4 regions of the Bradyrhizobium sp. BWC-3-1 genome follow, and region 4 is predicted to be linked to each of the others. Evidence: predicted binding sites of a transcription regulator. Region 4 holds the regulator's gene; each other region holds the start of a gene.

Region 1 (5,127 bases), 3.7 Mb from region 4:
CCCGGACGATTGACTGGTCGAGCGCCTTGTTGGCCACCGCGACGATGGACGCAAAGGGTGACTGACACAGCGTATTCCATTCCGCGGCGGGCATCGCGGGCTTACCGCTGCCGTCGAAATTCTTGGTGAGGTCGCCGATCTGCTTGAGGGCACCGTCGGTCTTGGCCTTCGCGTCCGCCGCTGCCGTCACCAGCTCCGCCGCGACGCCGGGCGCGGCCAGCAACTCGGCCATGCCCGCCCAACCGGAGGCGATCGTGCCATCCCATTGCGCCACTGACCGCTTCTGAGCGTCGTCGAGCGGCTTGCTGCTGTTGACGTTGGAGCGAAGCGACGAACAATGGATCCCATAACGGTCGCGCACCTGCCAGGCGAAGCGCCGGACCTGGATCATGCGGGCGATGAAAGGGTCATTCATCCAGGCACGGTTCGACACCGCGGTGGAGGCGAGGTTGGCCGTTTCGATCACCTTGGTGACGGCATCATACCAGGAGTTGGTCCGCTCGATCTTGCGTTCGGCGCGCGGGCGCTTGGCCTCGTCGTAGAACAGCTGGAATTGCGGCGCGGCGGCGCTCCAGCCCTGCTTCAATGTGCCGGCGAGTTCGTCGCGGCGGGCGAAATCGACGGTGGCGAGCGCGGCGCCGATGGCGTCATAGCCGCCCTGCTCGGCCTTCTCCGCCGCCTCGAGTTTTGCTCGCGGATCATCCTCGCCGAGGATCGCGCTCTGGGCATCGCCGCGATTGTTGCGCAGCGCCAGCACGCCATGGAAGATCGCCTTGTCGGCCGCGGCAAGCCGCGCGGTCTCGAGGCTGTCGCTATAGCGGCCGAACGCCCCAACCATCTGGATCGCCGTGGAGGCCAGCGCACCCGCAGCCAGCAGGGCCATCAAGGTCAGAAGGAGCGAACTTACCGATTTCTTAAACATTGCCATGGTGTCGGGGGCCTGGGTCGGGGGGCCTATTCTTTCGAGCGCCACCTTGCCCGCGACATGCCAATGTTCCGTTAAGGTTTTAATCGAATGGGCGTGAGTTTCCGGCCCGACGAGCCTCAGCGCAGTCCCGGATATCACGCAACCTTGGTGAAATCCGGCGGGCGGCGTTCCGCGAACGCCGTGAAGGCCTCGCGCGCCTCAGCGGTGCGCAGGCGCAGCCCGAACTGCTCGCCTTCGGCATTCATCTGCGCGACCAGCGTCTCGCCGTTGCGCATCAGCTTCTTGGTGGCGGTGAGTGCGCCGGCCGGCTGACGGGCAAGACGCTGCGCCAGCGCGAGCGCCTCGGCATCGAGCTTGTCGAGCGGCACGACGCGGTTGGCGAGCCCCCATTCCAGCGCGGATTTGGCCGGCACCGTCTCGCCCAGCGCGAACATCTCGTAGGCCCGCGCATAGCCGATGCGCGCCGGCATCAGCAGGCTGGAAGCTGCTTCCGGCACCAGTGCGAGGCTGACGAAGGGCGTCGACAATTGCGCGTTGGCGGCAAGCACGACGAGGTCGCAATGCAGCAGCATCGTGGTGCCGACGCCGACGGCGCGGCCCTGCACCGCGGCCACCAAGGGCCGGGAGCAGCGCGCCAGCGACTGGATGAAGCGCACGACGTTGCGGCTTCCTTCCGACTTGCCCGCCGCGACCGCCGCGAACTCGCCGACATCGTTGCCGGCGGTAAACATGTCGCCTTCGCCGCGGATCAGGATCACGCGGACCGACGGATCGTGCTCGGCTGATTCGATGGCATCGGCGAGCTTGCCGTACATCGCATCCGTCAGCGCATTCTTCTTGTCGGGGCGTGCCAGCGTGAGCGTGAGAATTCCGCCGTCGTTCCGGATCCGGACGTGCTCGGTCATGGGTCTCTCCTCTATTCCTATGGATCTCTAGAAAGCTCTGTTGAAAGCTGTCTTGGAAACTTGTCCTGAATGCTGGTCAGCCAGCGCGCGACGATATCGATCTCCGCACTGGTGAATCCGTCCGTCAACGCCGCGTTGACCTGTGCCGCGCTGGCCTTCGCCTGCGCCAGTGCCGTCCGCCCCTTCGGCGTCAGCCAGACGCGCCAGGCGCGACCATCCTCGTGATCCGCGCGCCGCTCGACCAGTTTAGCCGCCGCCGTACGGTCGACCAGCCCCGAGATGCCGGCCGGCCCCATGTCGAGCGCCGCGCCCACCTCACCCATCAGGACGCCGTTCTGCTTGCCGAGGATGAACAGCAGCCCCGCTTGCGCCGGCGTGACCTCGCTCGAAGGCTGCGCCGCCATCCAGCGCTGCACGCGCCGCTGCGCCACGCTCAACAGGTAGATCAACCGATGGTGTCTCGCGCCCGCGTCTTTATTTCGCATGCGAAATAGATAATCGAGGCGGATCAGATTGTCAAAGGACGGCAGCTGGACATGTGCCGCGGCAGTCGTCGAGGAACAGGGCCGCCCCGGCGCACCAGGACCTCACCCACCAATCGCAATTAGCCGCCGCCGTCACGCTTGACGGCCGCTTCCTTTTATGTTCTCTATTCGTTCTATTCAATCATAGATTGTCCCGGAGACCTTTCGTGATGAACAGTATGCGTGGCGAGAACCAGCCGACCCAGCTCGTAATTCATAATGACGATGATACGCCGGACCAATTCGTGATGGATCTGCTTCGGCAGGTTTTCGGCAAATCAGACCGTGAAGCGACCGCGCTGATCACCCAGATCGAGCAGAAGGAAAAAGCGGTTTGCGGACCTTACCCGCAATCGGTTGCCGAAGCCCTTTTCAAATCTGCGCAACAATCCATCGAATTGGCCGGCCACCAACTGCAGGTCACGCTAGAGGCGGTCAAGACTCCTTGCGAACTCTGTGGCAAGCCTGAGGGACAGACCGACGTTCGTATCGGCGACCGAACGGTCTGGCTGTGCAGCGACTGCATGCGTGCGGCGGATGAACCCTCGAACGAACAAGAGGAAGATTTCGACTTTGCTTGCGACGTTCTCGATTGGCACCTTGCCAGCACCGCGCGCAGCAAACTCGTGACCACGATCCGCCAGTTTCCTGGCCACATGCGGGTCGATCTCCAGGCCGCCGTCGACCGGCTCTTCGGCAAGGCCATCCGGCTGGTGGGACTGAACGAGGAGCAGCGCTACGAAACGCTGTCGATTCCACGACTGCTCAAGGAGGGCCGCTATGCGATCGCGATTGCCCCGCTGCAATATTCCGACGTCGACGTAGGCGAGAAGAGCCCGGTCAAGTGTCTGGATAACGGGCTGTGGCTGTGTGAGCAGGATCATCTCCGCTATGCGGTTTTGCTCTGCGCACACCGCGAATACAGTCGCGAGCCCGGAATTCGGATCGAAATCCTGGTACCCTCAGGTTCCGCAGGCGCGGCTCTCGTCCAGCAATGCTTCAGTGAATTGGAAGAAGCCGTACAGGCTGCGCGGACCTATCGCGGCAAGATCCTGTCGCTCGATGCCGATTCCGACTATCGCGGTCGCTCGCGCGGCATCACGGTGCATCGCTTGCCGCAGGTCACGCGCGACGAGGTGATCCTGCCGGAGCAGACCCTGCGGCTGCTCGATCGCAACGTTCTGACCTTCGTCAACACCCGAGACCAATTGCGCCGGCTGGGCCAATCGACACGCAAAGGCATCTTGCTGTACGGGCCGCCGGGCACCGGCAAGACCCACACGATCCGCTATCTGGCAACGCATTTGCCCGGGCATACGACGCTGATCATCACGGCCGAGCAGATCGGTTTGCTCGGCGCCTATATGAGCCTGGCACGGCTGCTCCAGCCGTCGATGGTGGTGATCGAGGATGTCGATCTCATCGCCCGTGACCGCGATGACATGGGGCCGTGTGAGGAATCCATGCTGAACAAGCTGCTCAACGAGATGGACGGGCTGAAGGAAGATGCCGACATCCTGTTCGTCCTGACCACCAATCGGCCGGAGGACCTCGAGGGAGCTCTCGCGGGTCGTCCCGGCCGCATCGATCAAGCCATCGAAGTGCCGCTGCCCGACGAGACCGGCCGCGGCAAGCTGGTCCGGCTCTACGGCAAGGGACTGCCGCTCGATGGGGCGGTGATCGCAGAGGCTGCCCGGCGCAGCGCGGGCACAAGTTGCGCCTTCATCAAGGAATTGATGCGACGACTGGCGCAAGGAAGCATCGCGCGGGACGGCGGCAACACCGTGATCTCCGCCGATATCGACGAAGCCCTTGACGACATGCTGTTCTCCGGCGGCCGGCTTAACGCGCAGCTGCTCGGCGGCGCGCAGGCAATGGCCACCGGGTGACGCTCCGAAGTGGCGCGCCTGCTACGGCGCGCAGGTGAAGCTCGACGCCTCCGTCACTGGGCCGCTCTTGTAGTGCGGCCACGTTGGCCAGCGGCACAGCGGCAGCGCGCGAAGCGTCGCAAACGACGGCGCCTCGACCTTCTGCTCGGTAACTTCCAGATCGCCGGGCGCCCTGCCCTTTTCGACCCAGTCGACCAGCACGCTCAGCATGTCGACATTGGCCGGCGCGCCGGAGCCGACATGGTCGACCCCTGGCGCGGTGTAGAGCCGCGCGAACTCGGCCGTCTCGGCTTTGCCGACCTTGCGTTCGACGTTCTCGAAATAGCGGATGCCGGCATAGGGGCTTTGCGCGTAGTCCGCCATATGTTCGAGCATGATCAGCCGGCCGCCGCGAGCGCGGAAGCGGCTGAGGTCGGGGTCGGTGGAATCCATCAGGCTGGAGACCTCGAGCAGCCGCGCCTTGTGCGCTTCGGGCTTATACGTCGTCACGTCGAGCTTGGGATCGCGCGCGAACACGTATTGGATGCCGCCGGCGCCGTAGATCCAGGCGATGCCATTATTGGGCGCGGGCGGCTGCGCGGGAGGCGCCGTGCCAAGCCACCACGCGACCCAGCCGCCGGTCGGGCCGACCGCCGGCGTGTCCTCGCCCGACACGCCCCAGCCTGGATAATCGTCGAGGCCATTGGCGAGCGCGAACGGGAATTTGTAGGTCGCATGCAAGGTCTCGATCGCCTTGATCTGTGCGTCGGTGAGGCACTGATCGCCCGTCTTGCCGCTCGCGCAACGCAGCGTCTCCGCCTTGAAGGCCGCCTTGCAGGAAACGGGATCTTGCACCAGCGCGTCATCGGAGCCGTCGGCCTTGTCGCAAGCGGCCCGCACGG
Region 2 (5,127 bases), 3.8 Mb from region 4:
GTCGTCGTTGATCCGTCGGGCTTCTTGTAGCGAAAACGCACGTCTTTATTTTGAGAAAGGGCTTTATTCAGCAATTCGATCTTCTTTTCGATGGTGCTGGGTTCGTTGATGCGGCGATCTTCGTATTTGAATTTGCGCCCTCCGTGTTGCGCGCTGTGGCATTTTTCGCAAAGCAGCGCGAGGTTCTCGAGCCGGTTGGTGCCGCCCTCACTTAAGGCCCGCATGTGGTGCAGATGGAGCCGACCAGTGATGCCGCACCCGTTGCAGCTATAGTGATCGCGAGCGTTGGTTAGGCGCTGTCGTTCATCCCAATCAGGTGGATAAGTAGGCCACAAATCGTAGATGAGGCGAATCTTTGCGAGCGTTGCTTCGTGCTCGTCCCGAGCAACTCGTATCCGCTCAGCAAGATGCTGCTTTGCCGCAAGTAGCTCGATCTGTCGCGACCGAAAAAATATCATTGAGATGTTGTCGATGAATCCTAACGGCTTTCGAAGCTCGCTAAGAAGTCGTTGTTCTCGAAACTTGAAATCCTCAGCGTCTCGCTTGAGCCGTTCAAGGCAACGCTTATGAAATACCGAGCCATCGACGAGGACGCCATCGGTCATAACTCCGGTGGAGCAAATGCGACAAGTATCCACGCAATTGCCTTTCGCCGAAATGTTCGCGTTTACGCAACTTAGATAATGCAGACGTGGGACGCAACTTCAGGTCGAACGCTCCAAAACAAACGGCCGGATCTTCCGATCCGGCCGTAATGCAAACTCTATCCAGCTAAGCCTACGCCTCGCGACGCAAGCCCTCGCCCAATCCGAAAATTCTTAGCTCGCCTTCTTCTCCGGCGCCGGCGTCGGGCCGACCTTCTTCTGGATGGCGCGCTTCAGCTCGAGGGCGCGCGGTGACAGCACGGCGGCCTTGGCCTTGAGCAGGAAGGGATCGAGGCCGCCATTGTGATCGACGCTCTTGATCGCGTTGGTGGAGACGCGCAGGCGCACGTTGCGGCCCAGCGCTTCGCTGATGAAGGTCACGTTGACCAGGTTCGGCAGGAAGCGGCGCTTGGTCTTGATGTTGGAGTGGCTGACCGTGTGGCCGACCTGGGGGCCCTTGGCCGTCAATTCGCAGCGGCGAGACATGGCAAAATCCTCAATCTTTCCCAACGATGTGCGGCCGCCATTCGGGGCGCCACGGGCAAATCTCTGTCCTTGCAGGGAGCGGGCGGACGTATAGGGGGGAAGCGGCGGGACGTCAAGGTTTTGGGGCGGGTTTCGTGCCTCACGCGAGCTGTCATCGCCCGGCTCGCCGCCTTCGCTGAAGCTTCGGCGGGCCGAGCACCCGTGTGGGCCTCGGCGTAGCCTTGGCGGAGCCGGGACCGGGCGATCCAGTACGCCGAGACGGTGCGGCTGACCAGAGGGGCCGCGGCGTACTGGATGCCCCGGTCAAGCCGGGGCATGACGGCGGTGGAGGTGGCGCGGTGAGGTGCGCTTTTCAGTCCCACCCCGATCACCAAAACGGCAATGATTATCGCGCCTTACCATCACATAAAGGGCGTATTCGCGCCCGAAAAGTCCGGTGGAGTTCCGGACGCGGATAGGCCCGGACGCATTGCTTGGCGCGGTATTTGGCTTAAGTAACAACCGTTCGCGCCCCGATTGGATTGTTTCGTGCTCACAACGCCTCATCTTGCGCCCGGCCTGCGCTCAGCGGAGCGGCGCGCGAGGAATCCGCGCGCTGCCGGCCGCTGGGTCATGGCGGCCCTTGGCGGGCTGGTCTTGGCGTGGGCGGCGGAGCCCGCGGCGGCGCAGGGCAAGCTCGAGGCGCAATATGAGGCGACGCTGGCGGGCATTCCCGTCGGCAAGGGCGCCTGGAATATCGACATCCAGGACGACGTGTTCGCGGCCGCGGCCTCCGGCGGCACCTCGGGGCTTCTAAAATCCTTCGCGGGCGGGTCGGGCACCGGCGCCTCGCAAGGGCGCGTGGTCAACGGCGCGCTGGTCGCGACCGGCTACCAGGCCTCCACCACCACCTCGAAGAAGACCGAAGAGATCCGCATCACGCTCGACAAGGGCAATGTGAAGGATTTTGCCATCCTGCCGGAGCCGCCGGTCGATCCCGACCGCATCGTCGTCACCGATGCGCATCGCCGCGGCGTCTGGGACCCGATGACGGCCTCGCTGGTGCGCGTATCCGGCACCGGCGACGTGCTGTCGGCGGACGCCTGCCACGGCAGCGCCGCCGTGTTCGACGGCCGCATGCGCTATGAGCTCAAGCTCGATTTCAAGCGCATGGAGAACGTCAAGGCGGAGAAGGGCTATCACGGCCAGGTCGTGGTCTGCTCGCTGTATTTCGTGCCCATCGCCGGCTACATCCCCGACCGTCCCGTGATCAAATATCTCGCCGCCCAGCGCAACATCGAGGTCGCGTTCGCGCCGATCGCCGGCACGCGCATCCTGGTCCCGTTCTGGCTGAAAGTGCCGACGCCGCTCGGGCCGGCCATGCTGGAAGCGACCAGCTTCATCACCAGCGCCCAGCCGCCCAAGGTCGCGAAGACGCAGTAGGCCTGCCGTCCCTGCGCTGATCTCCCTTTTGGCGAAAATAAATGCGAGCGATGTCAATGACATGCCTACTGTGCATGGGGTTGTTTTCGCGCTTTTTGTTTGGAGCGGGTCGAGAACCGGGAATCCATTTGACTCCTCCCCGATTCTGATTCGACTCCGCGCCGTCCCCAGCTTTAACGAATCCGCCACCGAAACGTCGCTTGTGCGGCGGGCCAAAACTCCATCTAGTGCGACCCAACAAGCCTCCCGCGACATCTTGCGTGAACGGAACAGGACTCAAGGGGGAGTCAGCGATTCGGCCGCGATTCGTTCTCAACTCGTTCCGAAGCTTAAAGCCAACGCGAAAAGCGTCAAAGTGAGACAGTTGCGCTGGGTTCAGGGAGAGGCGCCGCATTCTCCGCCGTCATGCCCCGGCTTGACCGGCGCATCCAGTACGCCGCGCCCTCTCGGTTTGATCTGCGCCGCCTCTGGAATACTGGATCGCCCGGTCGAGCCGGGCGATGACACCAGCGCGTGAGGCGGGCCCTTCGCGCCACCGCCCCAAAACAGCACTGACATTCGCCCCAATCGCCATTACCTAATCCCCCAGATGCCTTTTTCCTCCTCTCCCTTCGCTTCCGAGCGGCTTCCCGGCGCCGGCGTCACTGCGGTGCTTGGTCCCACCAACACCGGCAAGACCCATCTCGCCATCGAGCGGATGCTCGCGCATCCCTCCGGCATGATCGGGCTGCCGCTGCGCCTGCTGGCGCGCGAGGTCTACAACAAGATCGCAGCAAGGCTCGGCCCCGATGCCGTCGCGCTCGTGACCGGCGAGGAGAAGATCAAGCCGAAAGCGCCGCGCTATTGGGTCTCGACCGTCGAGGCGATGCCGCGGGATCTCGACGTCTCGTTCCTCGCCGTCGACGAGGTGCAGATCGCATCTGATCTGGAACGCGGCCACGTCTTCACCGATCGCATCCTCAACCGCCGCGGCCGCGACGAGACGCTGCTGCTCGGCGCTGCGACCATGCGCCCGATCATCGAGCGGCTGCTGCCGGGCGTCTCCATGATCACGCGGCCGCGCCTGTCGCAGCTGGAATTCGCGGGTGATCGCAAGATCACGCGGCAGCCGCGCCGCACCGCCATCGTCGCCTTCTCGGCCGACGAGGTCTACGCCATCGCCGAGCTGATCCGCCGCCAGCATGGCGGCGCCGCCGTGGTGCTGGGTTCGCTGTCGCCGCGCACCCGCAACGCGCAGGTCGCGATGTTCCAGAACGGCGAGGTCGATTACCTCGTCGCCACCGACGCCGTCGGCATGGGCCTCAATCTCGACGTCGACCACGTCGCCTTTGCCTCCGACCGCAAGTACGACGGCTACCAGTTCCGCCGCCTGACGCCGTCCGAATTCGCCCAGATCGCCGGCCGCGCCGGCCGCGCCACCCGCAACGGCACCTTCGGCACCACCGGCCGCTGCGGCCCGTTCGAGCCCGAGCTCGTCAATGCGCTGCAGAACCACACCTTCGATCCCGTGAAGGTTTTGCAATGGCGCAATTCGAAGCTGGATTTTGCTTCCCTCGGCGCGCTCCAGGTCTCGCTGAACCTGGCCCCCGGCCACGAGGCGCTGACGCGCGCGCCGATTGCCGAGGACATGCGCGTGCTCGACCACGCCGCCCGCGACGCCGAGGTGCGCGATGTCGCGCATGGCAAGGACGCCGTGGAACGGCTGTGGGAGGCCTGCCAGGTCCCGGATTATCGAAAGCTGTCGCCGGCCGCCCATGCTGAGCTGGTGACGACGCTGTACGGCTTCCTGATGCGGAAGGGATGCATCCCCGACGCCTGGTTCAGGACCCAGATCGACCAGGCCGACCGCGTCGACGGCGATATCGACACGCTGTCGGCCCGGATCGCGCAGATTCGCACCTGGACCTTCGTCGCCAACCGCCCCGACTGGCTGAAAGACCCCGAACGCTGGCAGGGGATCGCCCGCGAGGTCGAAAATAAATTATCGGATGCGCTCCATGAACGCTTGACTGAGCGTTTCGTTGATCGCCGGACCAGTGTATTGATGCGCCGCCTGCGGGAGAACACGAGCTTGAATACGGAAATCGGCAAGACCGGCGAAGTCATCGTCGAAGGCCATGTCATCGGCCGCCTCGATGGCTTCACCTTTGCACCGGATGCGGCGGAAGCCGGCTCCGATGCGAAAGCGTTGCAGGCTGCAGCGCAGGCCGTGCTCGCCGGCGAGATCAACGCGCGCGCCGAAAAACTGAGCAATGCGCCGGACGAGCAGTTCGTGCTGACCTCGGAAGGCATCATCCGCTGGACCGGCGACGCCGTGGCGCGGCTGTCTGCCGCAGAGGAGGCGCTGCATCCGCGCATCCGCATCATCTCCGACGAACGCCTCACGGGCGCCCCCCGCGACAAGGTGCAGGCCCGGCTCGAGCTCTGGCTCAAGACGCATATCGAAAAGCTGCTCGGGCCGCTGTTCGAGCTCAGCAAGGCCGAGGACGTCACCGGCATCGCCCGCGGCATCGCCTATCAACTCGTCGAGGCGCTCGGCGTGCTGGAGCGCCCGAAGATCGCCAACGAGCTGAAG
Region 3 (5,127 bases), 2.1 Mb from region 4:
CTGCTGATCGCCGCCACCGCCGCGCTGATCATCGTGCTGCCGATCCAGCAAGGCGCGTTCCTCGGCATCGTGCTGTCGCTGCTGCACGGCATCTGGAGCACGACGCGCGCGCGGCTGGTCGAGTTCGAGCGCGTGCCGGGCACCACGATCTGGTGGCCGGCACATCCGCACATCGCCGGCGAGCGCATCGCCGGCGTCGCCGTGCTCGGGCTGCAGGCGCCGCTGTCCTTCCTCAACGCGCCCGGCTTTCGCAGCGACGTGATCAAGGTGCTCGGCACGACGCCGCCACAGCTGCTGGTGCTGGAGGCGAGCGGCATGGTCGAGATCGACTTCACCGCCGCGCAGATCCTGCTGGACGTGTTCAGGGCGTGCAGCGAACAGGGCGTCACCGTCGCGCTGGCCCGGCTGGAATCGGTGCGCGCGCAGGACGCGTTCGAGCGGTTTAGATTGTTCGACGCCCTGCCGAGAGAGCGTGTCTTCCACAGCGTCGACGAGGCCGTGCGGAAGTTGGCGCGATAACTGGGCTCACTGCGCCAATGGCGGGTGATCGCGCTGGATCGTTTCGCGGATCCAGCTGGCATGGATCGCGCGAAACAGGATTTGCGCCGTCTTGAGGTCGTTCGCCTTCATGCAGAGATCGACGATGCGACGGACTGCGTCGTCGCGCATAAGTCCATCCGAGATCTTCATCGCGATTTCCATCGCGACTTTCGCCGCGCGCTCGTAGCGCTCGCTGTCGCGCTTGTCGCTGCGCGCGCTACCTGCCGCGCTCGCCGCAGCGGCGTCACAGATCGCACGGATGCGCTCGGCGGCCTCGATGTCGCCGAGCGGCCGTTCGATCGCTTCGTCCCAGATGTCCTGACGCGTCTTGCGCGCGAACCACTGCATTGCCTGCTCCGTGGTGAGGGAGCGAGCATAAACGGCGGCCACGCCGCGCGCTACGCCTCCGGTACGATCTTCCCGGGATTGAAGATGTTCTGCGGATCGAGCGCCTTTTTCAGCGCCCGCATCGCGTCGATCGCCTCGGGCCCGAGCTCCGCCTTGAGGTATTTCTGCTTGCCCTGACCGATGCCGTGCTCGCCAGTGCAGGTGCCGTCCATCGCCTGCGCGCGCTCGACCAGCCGATGCATGAACTCCTCGCCGCGCGCCATCTCGTCGGCATCGTTGGTGTCGCAGACCAGCGAGCAGTGGAAATTGCCGTCGCCGACATGGCCGACGATCGGCGACAACAGGTTGAGGCGCTTGAGATCTTCCTCGGTCTCGCCGACGCATTCGGCAAGCCGCGAGATCGGCACGCAAACGTCGGTCGCGACCACCCCGATGCTGTCGCCGGGCCGCAGCGCTTTCACCGACCAATAGGCGTCGTGCCGCGCCTGCCACAGTTTTGTGCGGTCCTCCGGCTTGGTGGTCCAGGAGAAATCGCCGCCGCCGCAATCCCTGGCGATCTCGCCGAAGGCCTTGGACTGTTCGGCGACCTCTATCTCGCTGCCGTGGAATTCCATCAGCAGCAGCGGCGTTTCGGGCAGGGTCAACTTCGAATAGGCGTTGCAGGCCCGCACCTGCGCGGCGTTGAGCAGCTCGATGCGCGCCACGGGAATACCGGTCTGGATCGCCAGGATCACGGCCTGACACGCCCCGTGCACGGTCTCGAACGACACCGCTCCGGCCGCGATCGTATCGGGGATGCCGCGCAGGCGGATGGTCAGCTCCGAGATGATGCCGAGCGTGCCCTCGGCGCCGACGAACAGATGCGTCAGGTCGTAGCCGGCGGATGATTTCTTCGCACGCGTGCCGGTCGTGATGATCTCGCCGTCGCCGCGGACCACTTTCAGCGCCAGCACACTGTCGCGCATGGTGCCGTAGCGCACCGCATTGGTGCCGGAAGCGCGGGTCGAGGCCATGCCACCGAGGGAAGCGTCCGCGCCGGGGTCGATCGGGAAGAACAGGCCCTGGTCGCGCAGATGCTCGTTGAGCGCCTTGCGGGTGACCCCGGGCTGGATCACGCAATCGAGGTCCTCGGCATGCACCGCGAGCACCTTGTTCATGTCGCGCAGGTCGATGCAGATTCCGCCGGCGGGTGCGTTGACCTGGCCCTCGAGCGAGGTGCCGGTGCCGAAGGCGATGACGGGCACGCCGTTTTTCGCGCAGATCCGCACCACGTCCTGGATGTCGGCAGTCTCCTGCGCCATCACCACGCCGTCCGGCGGCTGGTTCACGATCCATGTGGTGGTATGGCCGTGCTGCTCGCGGACGGCTTGCGAGGTGATGAGGCGGTTGCCGAACCGCGCGGCAAGTTGCTCCAGCGCGCTCGCGAGGGCTTTCGGCGCCGGCCGCGGCGGATTATTGGTGATGGTCGTACCCACGGACGTTCCTCCCGACGAGACGAACCGTGGCAAAGGACATCTCACCGGTCAAGTCAAGCGACCGGACGCATAGCTGGGGAAGGACACATGCCGGAGACTGCTGCCACAACGATCGAGGGCGTGCCGTTCCGCTCGTCAATCATGCAGATCGAGCCGCAATGGATCGACTACAACGGCCACCTCAACATGGCCTATTACAACGTGATGTTCGACCGCGCGATCGACCAGATGTGGCTGACGCTCGGGATCGGACCGGGCTACATGAAGGAGCGCGGCGGCTCGACCTTCACCGCCGAATGCCACGTGCGGTATTTGCGCGAAATCCACCTCGACGATCTCGTGCAGGTCTCGGTCTGGCTGCTGGAAGCCGACGACAAGCGGCTGCACACCTTCCAGGAGCTGCGGCACGCGACCGAAGGATGGCTGTCCGCCACATCGGAAAACATGTCGCTTCACATCGACATGGGCTCACGAAAGGTGGCGGCTTTTCCCCCAGACATCCGTGAGCGCATCGCAGCGGTGGTCAAGGCCCACAGCGCCGTCCCGCGGCCCGAGGGCATCGGCCGGAACGTGGCGATGCCCTCGAAGCGGTAAGCGCGCTAAACCCTGTTACGACCCCGTGCCAGTCCGACAACGGCCGAGACCAGGAACAACACGACTGCGATGAAGAAGATGATCTTGGCGATTTCGATCGACGCGCCGGCGAGGCCGCCAAAGCCCAGGATACCGGCGATCAGGGCGATAACCAGAAACGTAACTACCCAGCTAAGCATGATCCGAACCTCTGTTTCGATGTCTGTCTGCGATCGGCGCGGCTGACGCGCCTCACTTGCAGAACCAATCGCCAACTCGGAACAATGGTTCCGGGCCGCTGAAGCCGGAAATTCGCCTGACCGACAGGAACAAATTGGCTTTCGGCGCACGTGGAAAACCCCTGTCCGCGGCCCCATATAGGGACCAATCCCTGTTAAGAAGGCTCCCCTTTCACCACCCCGCGGTGCCAACGTGGGGCAAATGATTCGCATGACCGAGCCGAGCAAGATCACGTCCCAGAGCGTCCCCGACCACCAGCCCGCAGCCGGCGGCATCGCCGCGCGTGCGCGCGCCTCGGTAGGCCCGCAATACCTGTCCGGGCTCAATCCGGAGCAGCGCGAGGCTGTGGAGACGCTGGACGGGCCGGTTCTGGTGCTGGCCGGCGCCGGCACCGGCAAGACCCGCGTGCTGACCACGCGCATCGCCCACATCCTGAGCCAGGGCCGCGCCCGCCCATCCGAAATCCTGTCGGTGACCTTCACCAACAAGGCCGCGCGCGAAATGAAACATCGGCTCGGTCAGATGCTCGGCCATGCCGTCGAAGGCATGCCGTGGCTCGGCACCTTCCACTCCATCGGCGGGCGCATCCTGCGCACCCACGCCGAGCTGGCGCAGCTCAAGTCGAACTTCACCGTGCTCGACGTCGACGATCAGGTCCGACTGCTCAAGCAGCTTCTGCAAGCCGACAATATCGACGACAAGCGCTGGCCGGCGCGCATGCTGGCCGGGCTGATCGACGGCTGGAAGAACCGCGGCCTGACGCCGTCGCAGGTGCCGTCGGGCGAAGCCGCCGTGTTCGCCAACGGCAAGGGCGGCAAGCTCTATGCGAGCTACCAGGAGCGGCTGAAGATCCTGAACGCCGCCGATTTCGGCGATCTGCTGCTCGAGGACATCCGCATCTTCCGCGAGCACCCGGATATCCTGCGGCAGTACCAGCAGCGCTTCAAATTCATCCTGGTCGATGAGTATCAAGACACCAACGTCGCTCAATATCTGTGGCTGCGGCTGCTGTCCCAAGCGCCGACTTCTTTTGCCTCTCCCCGCGTGCGGGGAGAGGTCGGATCGCCCGGCAGCGCAATTGCGCGCCCGAGCGATCCGGGTGAGGGGGACTCTCAGCAAGCTGAGCTCGTGGAGGCAGCCCCTCATCCTGACCTTCTCAGCGTGAGCGAAGCTCGTCGCGACCCCGCAAGCGGGGAGAAGGAGCAGACGCGCCACGTCAAAAACATCTGCTGCGTCGGCGACGACGACCAGTCGATCTATGGCTGGCGCGGCGCGGAGGTCGACAACATCCTGCGCTTCGACCATGATTTCCCCGGCGCCAAGGTCATCCGCCTCGAGCGCAACTACCGCTCGACGGGCCACATCCTCGCCGCCGCCTCGCACCTGATCGCCCACAACGAGGGCCGGCTCGGCAAGACGCTGCGCACCGAGGACCAGGACGGCGAGAAGGTCACGGTAACAGGCTCTTGGGATTCGGAAGAGGAAGCCCGCGGCATCGGCGAGGAGATCGAGCAGATCCAGCGCCAGGGCGACAAGCTCAACGAGATCGCGATTCTGGTGCGCGCCTCCTACCAGATGCGCGAGTTCGAGGACCGCTTCGTCACGCTCGGCCTGCCCTATCGCGTCATCGGCGGCCCGCGCTTCTACGAGCGCGCCGAGATCCGCGATGCGCTGGCTTATCTCCGCGTCATCAATTCACCGGCCGACGATCTCGCCTTCGAGCGCATCGTCAACACGCCCAAGCGCGGCCTGGGCGATGCCACCGTGCAGATGCTGCACGATCACGCCCGCAAGCGCCGCATCCCGCTGTTCGAGGCGGCGCGCGCGGTGGTCGAGACCGATGAGCTGAAGCCGAAGGCGCGCGGCTCCTTGCGCGACGTCGTCGCCCAGTTCGACCGCTGGCGCGCCCAGCGCGAGGTCACCTCGCACACCGAGCTCGCCGAGATCGTGC
Region 4 (5,127 bases):
CTGGTCGCGCTGGCACTGCGCGTCGACGCTCTCGCAGACGATTGCAGTCGGGCCGCCCTGGTGGTGACGACTCGTCCCGCGCCGCCCGATTGCGCGGCGATGGTGGTCGATCGGCAGCGGCTCGCCAGCCAGAGCGCGCTGGCGCTGACGCAGCGTGGTGACGGTTTTGTGGTTCAGGCAGTGAGGGCGAGAGGCACGAGCCGCCCCTGGTTGCCGGCCGGCGCCGGCGAGGGTGATTTCGACGGCAGCCTCGCGCCAAAGTCGACCGCGCCTCGCATCAAGGACGCAACGCCGGCGGACACCGACCTGCAAGCCGACGATTGATCTGATGGTGCGGAGCAACGCAGTGGTTCGGTGCGTCCGTTCGGATTCGCGGGGCGCAAACCACACCATCTCGCCGGCCACGGCCGGCGATGGCGATTCAATCCTGACCTCCGACCTCGTAGCCGGAGGGCGGCTCTGTCAGCCGATCGGCAGGTGCGTGACGGTCGGCTGCCTGTCGGCGGTGATCTGCGCCTTGTGCTCGCGCTCGGTGACCGACTGAGTCACCGGCAGTTGCAGCACCGTCGCGCGCTGGCCTTCGACGAGCTGCGTCACCAGCACGTATTTGCCGTCGGGGAATTCGATCGCATCATGATGGCGGTCGGGAACGTGCGGATCGATCTTGCCGAACTTGCCGACGCGGGAATTGATGGTGCGCGTCCAGATCCAGCGATTGTCGTAGCGGACGTCGTCGGCGAAGGCGAGCTCCGTCCCCGGCAGCAGGCAGACGGCGACGGACGGATCGGCTGCAGAGGCGAAGCCGCGCGTCGAGGTGCCGCGGAAGCTTGTCGTGACGATCGTCTCGCCGACTTCGGCGGGGCGCGACGCGACGGCATGTAGGCTGTAGTCACACATCGGGTGCTCCTCATGCTGGGATAGCAACCCGCGTCTCTTATCGAGGCGCAGGCCTCTATCAGAGTGGAAGCACGAACGCTGTGCTTGGTTGTGGGCAAATCTGCGGCTGGCTTCCGCAAGCCGCGATCACATTATCTTTCCCGAATTCAATAGGAACAAAGCTCGCCGCGATGCATTCGGGAGGCGCGTACGCGAACATTGCCAACTTGGCTGCAACGGCCGAACTTGACCGCTGGTCGCTGTTTCCTCGAACAACCGAGCCGCGAAGCGGTGCTGCTTGAAGCGGTGCTGCTTCGTCGGCGTGGCGAGGAGCCAGCGTTGGAGGAGGGGCCGGATAGTCTGTGCAGAACCAGAAAGGCTATCCAGCCGGAGCGGACGATGATCCGCTCCAATCTCTGACCGGCGATGCCGATCGGAAGCGCGCGAGGCGCCAAGCACCTCCGGCATGAAGTGCTTCCGATATGAAGTACTGCCGATAGAAAGGACTCCCGGTATCAGTACTTCCGGTAAAGCCCGATCAGCTTGCCCTGAATCTTCACCCGGTTGGGCGGCAGGATGCGGACCTCATAGGCCGCGTTGGCGGGCTCGAGCGCGATCGAGGCGCCGCGACGGCGGAAGCGCTTCAGCGTCGCTTCCTCGTCGTCGATCAGCGCCACCACGATGTCGCCGGTATCGGCGCTCTCGTTGCGCTGGATCAGGGCCATGTCGCCGTCGAGAATGCCGGCTTCGACCATCGAGTCGCCGCGCACTTCCAGCGCGTAATGCTCGCCCGAGCCGAGCATGTCAGGCGGTACGCTGATAGTATGGCTGCGGGTCTGCAACGCCTCGATCGGCGTGCCGGCCGCGATGCGGCCCATCACCGGCACCGCGACGGGACGTTCGCCCTCGTCAGCGGGCAGGCTCGCGCTCGCACGCACCTTGCCGAGATTGCCCTCGATGACGCTCGGCGTGAAGCCGCGGCGGCTGCCAGCGGCTGCCTGGAGCTCCGGCAGCTTGATGACTTCAATCGCACGGGCGCGGTTGGGCAGGCGTCGGATGAAGCCACGCTCCTCGAGCGCCGTGATCAGGCGATGGATGCCCGACTTCGAGCGCAGATCGAGCGCATCCTTCATCTCGTCGAAGGAGGGCGGCACGCCGCTTTCCTTCAGACGTTCACTGATGAACCGCAGAAGCTCGTATTGTTTGCGCGTTAACATCTCGACCAAAGTCCCCCGGTTGATGTCGTCCGATTCCGAGACGCTGAATTCGGCCATAAGCCGCTGCATGCTCGAAACAAATCATGAACAGACACTATATGTTCGATACATGTTCCGCAACTGCTTAATTTACCGTGAACAGAGCAAAGTGCGCGGAACGCGCGTTGCGGGGGCGCTCAGACGGGGAGCCGCAACACTTCGCAAGCCGTGCCGGCTTCGGCCTTCGGCGCGAATGGTGCGCGGACGAGAAGTACCTGTGCTGCAGCGAGATTCGCAAGCAGCGAAGAGTCCTGATGATTGACGGGAACAACGACGCGTGTGCCATCGTCACGCTCCTCAAGATGCGCGCGCAGATAGTCCTCGCGCTGGTCGTTGGCGCCGACGTCGCGGCCGAGCACGGCGCGTTCACGGCGATGGTGAATCACTGAACGGCCCGACAGGGCGCGAATCAGCGGCACCATGAACAGGAAAGCGCACACGTAGGACGATACGGGATTGCCCGGCAGGCCGATCACACCCATTGCGCCGAGTCGCCCGTGCATCATCGGCTTGCCTGGCCGCATCGCGATCTTCCAGAACGCCATCGCGATGCCTTCGTCCCGCAGTGCCTGCTGGACCAGATCGTGGTCGCCGACCGATGCGCCGCCGGTCGTGATCAGGACGTCGGCGCCGCTCTCGCGGGCGCGGCGGATGCCGGCGGTGGTGGCCTCGAGCGTGTCGGCGGCAATACCGAGGTCGATGGTCTCGGCGCCCTCGCTGCGGGCGAGCGCGTGCAGGGCGTAGCCGTTGGAATAGACGATCTGGCCGTGGCCGGGCGTGGTGCCCGGCATCACCAGCTCGTCGCCGGTGGCGAGAATCGCGACCTTCGGACGCCTGACAACGGCAAGGTGCGGATGATTCATCCCGGCGGCGAGCGCGAGGTCTCGCTCGGTCAAACGGCTTCCCTTGCGCAGGAGCACGTCGCCCTCGCGGAAATCAACGCCGGCGGGGCGGATGTGCCGGCCGGCGATTGCGGCTTCCTTGATCGTGATCCGCTTGCCGGCGGCGATCGTGTCCTCCTGGATCACGACGGCGTCCGCGCCAAAGGGAACGACGCCGCCGGTGAAGATCCGCACGGCCTCGCCGGCTCCGACCGTCCCCTCGAACGGTCGGCCCGCTGCGACTTCGCCGATGACGGTGAGCTCCGAATCGATCGTCGCGGCATCGGCCGCGCGCACCGCGTAGCCGTCCATCGCCGACATCGCCTGCGGCGGCTGCGTGCGCCGCGCCACGACGTCACGCGCGAGCACGCGATGGTAGGCCTCGTCGAGGGAAATCATTTCTTCCGGCAGCGGCTCTGCACCCGCCAGCACCGCGGCAAGCGCGTCAGAAACCGGCATCAAGGCCACGGCGAAAACTCCTGCTCGGCACGTTCGGGCGAATGTTCCGCACGTCTTCTAGCCGAGCGCAGGCGCAGAGGCAAAAGCGGCTGAGCAGGCACAGTCATCCCGCCCCTTCACATTGTTCCGGAAGGCAGGATCAAGCGCGTCGCGGCATGATCCGAAGGAGGTCACAGATCGGCAGGAGAGTGGTCATGGAAGCGACGAAAATCATGGCAAGGCGAGAACGCGCCATGGCCTGAATCGATCAGCTCCCTGCCTGCCCGGGAGTTACGTCGGGCGCCTTGGATCCCTGATCCTTGTCGGGCAGCGGGTCGGCTTGGGATTTCAGGTCGGCGGCCTTGCTCACAAGCTTGGCGGAAAGGTCCGAATCTGAAGTTGTCCTCGCGAATTCAAGAAGAAGAGAGGCCTGCTTGGTGAGGTAGGTTTTGCCCAGCACGATGATGCATCCGTCCGTAGAAGTCCCAACGGACTCTAAGAGTCCGGAAGGCGGTATTCCGTTCCCGGAACTCTGTATAAAAATGTACAAAGTGATCCGGTTCCTCAATTTTTCAAAATTGGTCCCTCGGGCCGTGCCGTCGTGGGTTTCGCGACAACGGACCGTCGTCAAATGCCCAATGCCTTCAATGCGTTCCCGACGTCACGCGGCGAGGTCACATGCACCGCCGTCAAGCCGCGCGCGCGTGCTCCCTCGATGTTTTCGGCAAGATCGTCGAAGAACACGATGCGCCCGGCGGGCACGCCGATCGCCGCAACGACGTGGTCGAAGGCCTCCGCATCCGGTTTGCGCAGGCCGATGCTGGACGACAAATACAGCTCGCGGAAATGGCCGAGGAGGTCGGCATATTCCCTCGAGAAATGGTCCACGTGCGGCCGGTTGGTGTTGGAGAAAGCATAGAGCGGCATCTGTTTCGCTGCGCGCGGCAGCAGCTCGGCGATGTCAGGCATTTCGCCGGCGAAAATCGCGTTCCAGCCTTCCAGGAACTGCGCATCCGAAATGCCGATTCCGAGCGAGGCTCGCAATGAGGCGAAATAGTCCTCATCGCTGATCTTCCCCATCTCGTGCAACCGATAGGCTTCGCTGTCCCGCACATAGCGCGCGACGATGGCTTCGGGCTTGCAGCCGGCATGTCCCGCCCAGCAGGCGATCGCCTTGGAGAAATCGATATCGAGCACGACGCGGCCGAGATCGAACAGGAGCGCATCCGCGCTGCCGGGAGAGAGCGATGTCACCTGCGTCCTTTCACTCAGTATCGATACGGCTCGTGGTCGAACAGCGGAAACGCGCTGAACACACTCGGCGCGTTGGTTGCGGTCGCCTGCTGCAGGCAGGATTTGTTGACCTCGGCGAACGAGGTCGCACCCAAGAGGCCGAGGCAGCGCAGCACTTCGTCCTCGAGCAGTTCCAGCATGCGCGCCACGCCGGCTTCGCCGGCCGCCGCCAGCGCCCAGCATTGCAGCCGGCCGATGCCGACGAGGTCGGCGCCCGCCGCGATCGCCTTGACGATGTCGGTGCCGCGACAGACACCGCCATCGACCATGATCTTGGCGCGGCCGTTCACGGCGTCGACGATCTCGGGCAGCACGTGCATGGCGCCGCGACCGTGATCGAGCTGACGGCCGCCATGGTTGGAGACGTAGATCCATTCGACGCC

Evidence for each region. The regulator LexA, encoded in region 4, represses DNA repair genes until DNA is damaged. The targets are predictions, from matches to a motif close to TGTTCNNNNTGTGTTCNG.
Region 1: the regulator LexA is predicted to act here: its motif matches at 2,477-2,494, upstream of RX329_RS03535 (ATP-dependent Clp protease adaptor ClpS).
Region 2: the regulator LexA is predicted to act here: its motif matches at 2,860-2,877, upstream of RX329_RS02925 (helicase-related protein).
Region 3: the regulator LexA is predicted to act here: its motif matches at 3,196-3,213, upstream of RX329_RS11435 (ATP-dependent helicase).

What each region holds. Positions count from the first base shown of each region.
Region 1 covers NZ_CP136625.1:736,027-741,153, reverse strand. The annotation lists gene RX329_RS03550 (methyl-accepting chemotaxis protein) at 1-928, opposite strand, end outside; gene RX329_RS03545 (enoyl-CoA hydratase) at 1,063-1,833, opposite strand; gene RX329_RS03540 (MarR family winged helix-turn-helix transcriptional regulator) at 1,851-2,318, opposite strand; gene RX329_RS03535 (ATP-dependent Clp protease adaptor ClpS) at 2,528-4,246, shown strand; gene RX329_RS03530 (tannase/feruloyl esterase family alpha/beta hydrolase) at 4,268-5,127, opposite strand, start outside.
Region 2 covers NZ_CP136625.1:614,251-619,377, forward strand. The annotation lists gene RX329_RS02910 (HNH endonuclease) at 1-605, opposite strand, end outside; gene rpmB (50S ribosomal protein L28) at 819-1,130, opposite strand; gene RX329_RS02920 (DUF3108 domain-containing protein) at 1,743-2,552, shown strand; gene RX329_RS02925 (helicase-related protein) at 3,142-5,127, shown strand, end outside.
Region 3 covers NZ_CP136625.1:2,356,742-2,361,868, reverse strand. The annotation lists gene RX329_RS11460 (SulP family inorganic anion transporter) at 1-519, shown strand, start outside; gene RX329_RS11455 (hypothetical protein) at 526-888, opposite strand; gene RX329_RS11450 (FAD-binding oxidoreductase) at 939-2,363, opposite strand; gene RX329_RS11445 (thioesterase family protein) at 2,451-2,957, shown strand; gene RX329_RS11440 (DUF1328 domain-containing protein) at 2,963-3,136, opposite strand; gene RX329_RS11435 (ATP-dependent helicase) at 3,378-5,127, shown strand, end outside.
Region 4 covers NZ_CP136625.1:4,428,661-4,433,787, forward strand. The annotation lists partial or broken gene RX329_RS21460 (ComEC/Rec2 family competence protein) at 1-324, shown strand, start outside; gene RX329_RS21465 (hypothetical protein) at 463-897, opposite strand; gene lexA (transcriptional repressor LexA) at 1,392-2,093, opposite strand; gene glp (gephyrin-like molybdotransferase Glp) at 2,270-3,481, opposite strand; gene RX329_RS21480 (hypothetical protein) at 3,720-3,911, opposite strand; gene RX329_RS21485 (HAD family hydrolase) at 4,079-4,705, opposite strand; gene RX329_RS21490 (alpha-hydroxy acid oxidase) at 4,720-5,127, opposite strand, start outside.